4 regions of the Streptomyces sp. NPDC058457 genome follow, and region 3 is predicted to be linked to each of the others. Evidence: riboswitches for the same ligand, from Rfam matches in the RefSeq annotation. Region 3 holds a riboswitch; each other region holds the start of a gene.
What was found. Region 3 has a riboswitch for S-adenosylmethionine ahead of thrC (threonine synthase). Riboswitches for the same ligand answer to the same signal wherever they lie in the genome.
Positions count from the first base shown of each region.

Region 1: it holds a riboswitch for S-adenosylmethionine, as region 3 does, so the genes downstream of both, ACFWPS_RS30430 (ABC transporter substrate-binding protein) here and thrC (threonine synthase) in region 3, are expected to answer to the same signal.
Region 2: it holds a riboswitch for S-adenosylmethionine, as region 3 does, so the genes downstream of both, ACFWPS_RS30480 (ABC transporter substrate-binding protein) here and thrC (threonine synthase) in region 3, are expected to answer to the same signal.
Region 4: it holds a riboswitch for S-adenosylmethionine, as region 3 does, so the genes downstream of both, ACFWPS_RS28080 (amino acid ABC transporter permease) here and thrC (threonine synthase) in region 3, are expected to answer to the same signal.

Region 1 is NZ_JBHXLU010000046.1:27,688-29,884, forward strand. It holds gene ACFWPS_RS30430 (ABC transporter substrate-binding protein) at 1-1,405, opposite strand, end outside; SAM riboswitch class IV at 1,785-1,897, opposite strand.
Region 2 is NZ_JBHXLU010000046.1:42,335-44,531, forward strand. It holds gene ACFWPS_RS30480 (ABC transporter substrate-binding protein) at 1-1,242, opposite strand, end outside; SAM riboswitch class IV at 1,517-1,626, opposite strand; gene ACFWPS_RS30485 (GntR family transcriptional regulator) at 1,851-2,197, opposite strand, start outside.
Region 3 is NZ_JBHXLU010000003.1:183,785-185,981, reverse strand. It holds gene thrC (threonine synthase) at 1-998, opposite strand, end outside; SAM riboswitch class I at 1,017-1,179, opposite strand; gene ACFWPS_RS04410 (glucosyl-3-phosphoglycerate synthase) at 1,337-2,197, shown strand, end outside.
Region 4 is NZ_JBHXLU010000040.1:24,257-26,453, forward strand. It holds gene ACFWPS_RS28075 (glutathione S-transferase C-terminal domain-containing protein) at 1-568, shown strand, start outside; SAM riboswitch class IV at 646-769, shown strand; gene ACFWPS_RS28080 (amino acid ABC transporter permease) at 1,156-2,139, shown strand; gene ACFWPS_RS28085 (amino acid ABC transporter ATP-binding protein) at 2,136-2,197, shown strand, end outside.

The DNA of each region.
Region 1 (2,197 bases), on a different contig from region 3:
TGGCGGGCAGGTGGTAGAAGTTGGCCAACTGGGTGGAGAAGGAGCTGCGCAGGATGTCCGGGTCGGCGCGGGTCGTGTTCGCCCACACCACGTCGAAGTCGCCGGACTGGAGGGTGGTGGCGAACTGGGTGACCGGGAGCTGCTTGAGCACCACGTCGATCCCGACGGCCTTCAGCTGCTGCTGGACCAGCTCCAGGGCGGGCTGGTTGGTGGCCGCGTTGGGGAACCAGCTGATGGTCAGGCTCAGCTTCTTGCCGTCCTTGGCGCGGACGCCGTCACTGCCGTCCTTCCAACCCGCCTCGTCCAGCAGGGACTTGGCCTTGGCCGCGTCGAAGGCGAGGTCCGTGGAGAGGTCGGTGTAGTCGGGGGTGGTGTGCGCCAGGACGCTGGTCGCCGGCTGGGTGCCGGTCGGGAAGACGGTGTCGGCGATCTGCTTCCGGTCGACGGCGGCCAGGATCGCCTGGCGTACCTTCGCGTCCTTCAGCAGGGGCCGCGAGTTGTTGAGCCCCAGGCCGAACACCACACCGGGGTTGGCCCGGCTCTGGAGGGTGACCTGGCCGCCCTTGAGCGCCGCCTCGTTCGCCTTGCCGACGCTGCTGATGGCGTCCACCTGCCCGGACTGGAGACTGCCGGCCCGCACCCCCGCCTCGGGCACCACCTTGAACACCAGCTTGTCCAGGTAGGCCTCGCCCTTCTTCGACCAGAGCGAGGAGCCCCAGTCGTACCCGGTCCGCTTGTCCAGGGCGATCGACTGGTTCTGCACGTACTGCTTGAGCACGAACGGCCCGGACCCGACCACTCCGTCGCTGCACTTCTGCTGCGGGCTCCGCTTGACGCTCGCCGAGGACTCGATGCCCAGCGAGTGGGTCGAAGTCGCCTGCAGGAACTGTGCGTTGGGCTGCTTGAAGGCCACCTTGACGGTGAGCGGGTCGACCACGGTGGTGCTCTTGACGCCGCTCAGATAGCCCTCGGCGAGGGTGCCCAGGGCGCCGAGCTCCGGCACCGCGTCGAAGTTGTCCTTGACCACCTGCGCGGTCAGCTTCGAGCCGTCGCTGAAGGTGACGCCGGACCGCAGGTGGAACGTGAACGTCGTCGCGTCGGCGCTGATGTCCCAGCTCTTGGCGAGCCACGGCACGATCTTGCCGGTCCTGGGGTCCTGGTCGGTCAGGGAGTCCACGATCTGGCGCACCGAGTAGATGGTGTCGTTGCTGGCGACCTGCTGCGGATCCACGCAGCCGGCGTCGGAGCCCACCGCGAAGGTCAGGGTGCCGCCGGACTTCGCCGGGCCGCTTCCGCCGCCGGAGGCGTCGTCGCCCGAACCGCACGCGGTCAGCAGGACGCTGGTGGTCAGGAGCGCGGCCAGGGGCGCCCATCGGGAGGGTCTGAAATCCGGAAGTGCTGTCACGGAGGGAGTTCTCCTACTCGTGTCACCAAGGCACGGGGTGCCGGGCTACGGGCGCGAGGCACGGCCGCGCAGGGGCGTGCGGCCCCGGCCGGATCTGCCCCGGCCGGGGAAGCGCTGTGCAGAGACGAGGGGTGGCTGGCGGACGGCACCGAGAAGTGGTGCCGAGGGGAAGGACGGCGCGAAGGGGCCTGCGCCGGTGACGGAGGTCAGCCGGCGGCGGGCGGGCTCGTCAGGCCCGACAGAAGCTGCTGGTCGAGCGCTTCAGATCGATGTGGCGCCGGCGCGAGAGCCTGGAGTACGCCGTGGCGTCGGTGGGGGAGACAGCCGGGTCATCGCTGTGCCGCATGCCGCTCCTCCCCGTCTCCGGCCCCGTCACGGGGCCGCGCGCTTGCGGGAGTCGTCGGTGATCCCGCCGGGCTTTCACCTGGAGCACCCCACCGCGTGGAGGGTTGCCGGTCAGCGAGCCAGGGCTTGACGCTGACACTCAATGCCGTTGGCGATCGTACGGATCGGTTTTGTCGTACGTCAATGCCCCAGCCTGGCGCCCCTTTTGAGAACAGGGAGCCGTCTCACGTGCCGGGACGCCTGGTGGACGCACCCTGTGCCGTGTGCTTTGATCCGGCCATGGAGACCGCAGGTCAGGCACGGAGCATGCTGCTCGACCCGTTCTGGGCGGGCCGCCGCGCCGACCAGTTCGACCAGACCTGTCGCTGACCACTCGCTCCTTTCAGCTCCTTTCAGCTCTCTTCGGCTTCCTTCAGCCCTTTCCCAGCCCGCGTACCGCCGCGCCCA
Region 2 (2,197 bases), on a different contig from region 3:
CTGGGACTTGATCAGCGCGTACTCGTCGGCCGAGGACGAGCCGTAGTGGTCGCTGTTGTACTGGAGGTTGAGCGTGACCGGGGTGCTGACCTGCGCCGCCTTCAGCCGGGCCGCGGCTGCGGCCTTGTCGGGGCCGCCCTTCTTGTCGCCGTAGAGCGACTTGAAGGAGGGGGTGGCGCCGGTCAGGCCGTCCGGGACGGAGCTGTAGAGCGGCTGGTAGGTGTTCTTGTAGACCTGCTGGGCGAGTTGGGACCGGTCGACGGAGTCCGCGACCGCCTGCCGGACGGCGAGGGCCTTCTTCGCGTCGGCGTTCTTCGCCTTGGTGCCGTAGGGCTGGCTCGCCAGGTCGAAGACGATGTAGCGGATGCCGTTGCCGGAGCCGGTGTGGACCTTGATGTCCTTCTGCTTGGCGAGGTCGTCCAGGTCGGTGGTGGTGAGCGTGCGGTAGACCGCGTCGATGGTGCCCTGCTGGACGTCGAGCTTCAGATTTCCGGCGTCCGTGTAGTACTTCAGCTGGACGTTCTTGGTCTTCGGCGTGCCGAGTTGCCCCTTGTACTCCGCGTTGGCGGTGAAGGAGACCAGCGAGTTCTTGTCGTAGCTCTTGACTCCGTACGGCCCGTTCCACGGCTTGGCCGCGACGATCGACCTGTCGTCGAGGATCTTGTCCGCGGGGAACACCTGCTCGTCCACGACGTAGCCGGCGGCCGTGGACAGCACCTGCGGGAACAGCGTGTCGTTGGCCGACTTGAGGGTGAAGACGACCGTGGTCGGGTCCGGGGCGGCGACCGAGGCGAGGTTGTACAGCAGTGACGACGGGCCGTTCTCGTCGGCGATCTTCAGGTCTCGGTCGAAGCTGAACTTGACGTCCGAGGCGGTGAGTTCGTGGCCGTTGGCGAACTTGAGGCCCTTCTGGAGGGTGACCGTGTACTCCTTGGGCCCGGTCAGCCTGATCCCGGTGGCCAGGTCCGGGGAGACGGCCGCGGAGCCGTTCTTCTGGCTGAGCAGGGTCGCGTAGACCTCGCTCTCGACGGTGCCCGAGCCCGCGTCCCAGGCGCCCGCCGGGTCGAGGCTGGTGACCTGGTCGGTCGTACCGACGGTGAGCGCCGTGGCGGAGCTCGCGGTGCTGCCGTCCTTGCTGCTGGTGCAGCCGGTCAGGGCCACCAGGAACGCCGTGCCGAGGGAGATCGCGCCGAGGCCGGGGCGAAGGGGTCTGTACGGCGCCGGGCCGGTGTGGAATGCCATCAGTGGTCTCTGCTTCCGCATCGAGGGTGCGCTGGACGGCCGAGGCGCAGGGCGCGCCACGGCGTGCGAGGTCAGGTGAGGGAGATCAGGTGAGCGAAGGGGGAGCGAGGGTTACGGCGACGGGCGGCGGCAGCTCTGCCGACCCGCGGTGGGCGGGATCAGCCCCGACACAGACAGCTGGACACCAGCAGCAGGTCGACATGGAGCCGGGAGCACAGCACCAGCGCTCTCGCCATGCCGTCCTCCCGGGTTCTGGCCCGCCTCGGGGCCGATGTGAGCGCACTTGCAGAAAGAAGAGATCCGCCGAGCCGTCACCTGGGGCACCCCACTGCGTCGAGGGTTGCCGTCCGGCCAGCCAGGGCTTGATCACCGGAACTCGTAGCTCGCGCACACCGTAGATCGGCTGTTCTCCCGGCGTCAACCTGCCCCTGGGCTGATCGTCGGGCAGGTGGACGGGGGACGGGCCGGTACGCCGGGAACGGGAGCTGACGCCGAACGAGGTGACCCAACCCGAGCCCGGGATCCACGTGTTCGACCTGGAGCGGAACATGGCCGGCTTCGCGAGGCGGACAGCGCCCCCACATCCGCGCGTCCGCCTCGCGTCGAACTCAGCGTCCGGTGTCGGAAACGCTCAAATGCTCCCAGTACGCGTCGAAGCCTGCCCGTGCGGCGGCGAACACACGGCCGTCCGGGCACTCCGGTTCCTCGTCGCCACGGTAGTGCCGGAGTACGGAACCGAGGCCGAGTACATCCACGGCGGGCACCGGCGTTCCGTCGTCGACGACGATCGTGCGGGGGACCGGCTCGTACAGGCCGAACAGCAGGTCGTCGTTGATGAAGTACAGCTTGCACTGGGGGGTCACGGCGACCCGGCGGAACTCCGCACCGGCATCGACGCCCAGTTCGCGCAGGTGCGCCATGAGGTCGGTGATCCCGGTCGCGTGCCGTCGGGTCA
Region 3 (2,197 bases):
ATGTCGAGGACGTACGGGCCGTCGGCCGGGTTGCCGATGGCGAGGGACTTGGCGATGGTGTTCGGCTTCTGCGGACGGACCACGTCGTGGCCCTCCTTGTAGGCCACCGACACCGGCGAGCATCCCTCGGCCTGGGCACCGAAGATCTTGTACGGCTTGTCCTCGACGAGTCCGAGCTTGATCAGCTCCTGCAGACCCTTGTCGATCTTCGTGAGCTGCGAGCCGGAGGCGATCGGGATGACCAGCTGGTCCGGGATCTGCCAGCCGAGCTGCTCGCAGATCTCGTACGCCAGGGTCTTGGAGCCCTCCGCGTAGTACGGCCGCAGGTTGACGTTGACGAAGCCCCAGCCCTCGCCGGCCGGGTCGCCGATCAGCTCGGAGCAGAAACGGTTCACGTCGTCGTAGTTGCCCTCGATGCCGACGAGCTCGCCGCCGTAGATCGCGGCCATGACGATCTTGCCCTGCTCCAGGTCGTGCGGGATGAACACGCAGGAGCGGAAGCCGGCCCGGGCGGCGGCGGCACCGACCGCGCCGGCCAGGTTGCCGGTGGAGGAGCAGGAGAGGGTGGTGTAGCCGAAGGCGCGGGCGGCCTCGACGGCCTGGGCGACGACGCGGTCCTTGAAGGAGTGCGTCGGGTTGCCGGAGTCGTCCTTCACGTACAGCCCGCCGGTCACCCCGAGCTCGCGGGCCAGGTTGTCGGCCTTGACGAGCTTGGTCCAGCCGGGGTTGATGTTCGGCTTGGTCGCCACGTCCGCGGGGACGGGCAGCAGCGGCGCGTAGCGCCAGATGTTCGCGGGACCCGCTTCGATCTGCTTGCGGAGCTCCTCGGTGTCGTAGGCCGAGAAGTCGTACGCGATCTCCAGCGGGCCGAAACACTCCTCGCAGGCGAACAACGGGCCGAGCGGCACCCGGTGACCGCACTCGCGGCAGCTCAGGGCGGCGGCGGGGCCGAGGTCTACGGTGGAATCGGTGGCGCTTGCAACAGTCTGCACAGCCATGTGAGGCGAGGCCCTTTCTCCTCATCTTCCTCACGACGCATTTCGCCGTGAGACGGATTTGGCACCTTCCCTAGCCGGGAGCCTCGCGAGCGATCGACACTGATCGGCGATCTACGAGTAACCGACTGGAGGGTTGCCGGGGCTTCAACGGGCCGTTTCCCTCTGCCCCTCTGGATGAGCGGTATGTGGTTGTCAACACCGGGTGACCCCAGGACATGCGATGGTCATCGGCGTTGTTCAAGACTGTAACCGAAGGCCAGGACAGTTGAGTGAGTCGTCCGAACCGCGAGATGGATCACACCTCGCCGTGTGACCGTGACAGTGAGGAGCCGCTGACCGTGCTGGAAGAAGTCGAGCGCTGGCTGGCCACCCGCTCCTGGTCCGTAACCGATCGTCCGCTGCACCGGATCATGGCCGCGAAACGGTCCTCCGGGCAGACGGTCAGCGTCGTGCTGCCCGCGCTCAACGAGGAGGAGACCGTCGGCGACATCGTCGCGATCATCCGCCACGACCTCATGCAGCAGGTGCCGCTCGTCGACGAGATCGTGGTCGTCGACTCCGGCTCCACCGACCGCACGGCGGCCGTCGCCGCGGCGGCCGGCGCCCGCGTCGTGCACCGCGACGAGATCCTGCCCCGCATCCCGACCGTCCCCGGCAAGGGCGAGGTCCTCTGGCGCTCCCTCCTGGTCACCACCGGGGACGTCGTCTGCTTCATCGACGCCGACCTGCGCGACTTCTCCTCCGACTTCGTCACCGGCATCGTCGGCCCTCTCCTCACCGACCCGGACGTGGACCTGGTCAAGGCGATGTACGACCGCCCGCTCGGCGGCGCCGCCGGGCAGGGCGGCCGGGTCACCGAGCTGATGGCCCGCCCGCTGCTGAACATGCACTGGCCGCAGCTGGCCGGATTCGTGCAGCCGCTGGGCGGCGAGTACGCGGCCCGCCGCTCGCTCCTCGAACAGCTGCCCTTCCCGGTCGGCTACGGCGTGGAGCTGGGCATGCTGGTCGACGCCCTGCACCTGGTGGGGCTCAACGCGCTGGCGCAGGTCGACGTCGGCGTCCGCAAACACCGCCACCAGGACGGCCAGGCCCTCGGCCGGATGTCCGCCGCGATCTACCGCACGGCCCAGCTGCGGCTGGCCCGCGGCCACCTGATCCGCCCCTCCCTCACCCAGTTCGAACGGGGCGAGGACGGCTTC
Region 4 (2,197 bases), on a different contig from region 3:
GTTCAGCGACGACTGGTCCGGCCGTATCGTCAGCACCCACAGCCGGGACATCCTGCGCGACCTGGACCGGCACTTCGGCGACGGCGTCGCCCGGCTCTACCCGTGCGGTGCCGAGGCCGAGATCGAGGCCGTCGAGCGGCTGTGCGCCGAGGACATCGAGCAGGCCGCACAGCGGGCCGGCCGCGAGGGCGGCGACCCGGAGGCGCTGGCGGTGCTGCTCGCCGCCCTGGACGGTCTGGAGCGCCGGCTGACCGGCGTGGAGTTCCTGGTCGGCGGGCAACTCACCGCCGCGGACATCGAGTTGTGGGTGACCCTGGTGCAACTCGACACCGTGCACCGCAACCACCTGGACGCCGCCGCCGTGCACGCCATCGCCGGTCACCCGGTGCTGTGGGCCTACGCCCGGCGGCTGGCCGCCCACCCGGCCTTCGGCGCCCACCTCGACCTCGACGGCATCGCCCGCCGCCACCACGGCCGTTGCCAGGGCCTGGAGGCCGCCGGCGCGGCCGTCCAGATCCTGGACTGGGCGGGCCACGCGGCGGACGCACCCGGCGTTCCGCGCAGGTGAGAGCGGCCCGAACCGTTTCGCCAGTCGGACAGGCGTTGACATTCGTTCGGGCAACTGCGTTACTTACGGACCAGAACGGTCATGAGTGTCAGCGTCAAGCCCTGGCTTGCTGACCGGCAACCCTCGCATCGCGGTGGGGTGCCCCAGGTGACGACCGGACCGACGACGTTTCGGCAAGCGACGATTCGGTAAGCGCGAGGCCCCCGGGGCCGGCTCGACAGTGACAGGTGACGGACATGTACGCAGCTTCCAGGACGGCCCAGCGCCGCGCCGTGGGCTGCGTACGCCCGTACCCGAGCCCGCTCGTCGCCGACCGTGCCGTCGACCTGCTCCGTGTCAACAGCGCCCTGTGTAGCGCGTGTACCGCACCGGGCTGTGCCCGCTGTCGGGTCTGACCAGGCCTTTTAGCCGGTTTCCCGCAGCTCAGCACCCCAGCGTCCCCGTCGAAACACCGGCCGCCCGGTGTGCCGCCGTCCGCCCAGCCCCGTGCCCCGCGCGCCTCCGCGCATCGTGCCGTGCCCGAACACGGCACGGTGCGCGGCCCCCGCCGCGGGACACGTGGGTGTCCGACTCCGCCGGAGCCCGCCATGAGTGAACCCCCAGGCGCCACGATCGCTGCCCCCGAGGCGCCCCCCGCAGCCGACGAGCCGTCAAAACCCCTGGCCGCACAGCGAGTTCTGCCGCTGCGCAGGCCGGGCCGGTGGATCGCCACCGCCGTCGTCCTGGTCCTCGTCGTCCAGTTCGCCCACGGACTGGTGACCAACCCGTTCTACCAGTGGGACCGTTTCGGCTACTGGTTCCTGCGGCCGACCATCCTCGACGGACTGGTCATCACCCTCGAAGTCGCCGCCTACAGCGCGGTGTTGGGCCTCCTCGGCGGCATCCTGCTCGCCCTGGCCCGGCTCTCGAAGAGCCCGGTGCTGCGCGCGGTCAGCTGGACCTACGTGTGGGCGCTGCGCTCCATCCCGCTCATCGTGGTCCTGCTCTTCCTCTACAACTTCAGCGCCCTGTACAAGACGTTGAGCATCGGCGTCCCCTTCGGACCGGCCTTCTTCTCCTTCGACGAGTCGAAGCTCGCCACCGACATGGTGGTCGCCGTCATCGGCCTCAGCCTCAACGAGGCCGCCTACGCGGCCGAGGTGGTCCGCGGCGGCATCCTCTCCGTGGACCAGGGCCAGCACGAGGCGGCCGCCGCGCTCGGCCTGCCCAAGGGCTACCAGTTCCGGAAGATCGTGTTCCCGCAGGCGCTCAGGTCGATCACCCCGAACTACGTCAACCAGCTGATCGGCCTGATCAAGAGCACCTCGCTGGTCTTCTACGTCTCGCTGCTCGACCTCTTCGGATCCGCGCAGAGCATGGGCTCCACCTACCCCGGGGACATCGTGCCGCTGCTCCTGGTGGTGACCGTCTGGTACCTGATCCTGACCAGCATCGTCTCTGTCGTCCAGTTCTACGTCGAGCGGTACTACGCCCGCGGCGCCACCCGCACGCTGCCGCCGACCCCCTTGCAGAAACTGCGCACCGGCCTCACCGACCTGCGCGCCCGTATCCGCCGGGAGGCCGCGGTATGACCATCACCGACAGCGTGGAGACGGCCCCCGCCGCCCTGGAGATATCCGGCGTCCACAA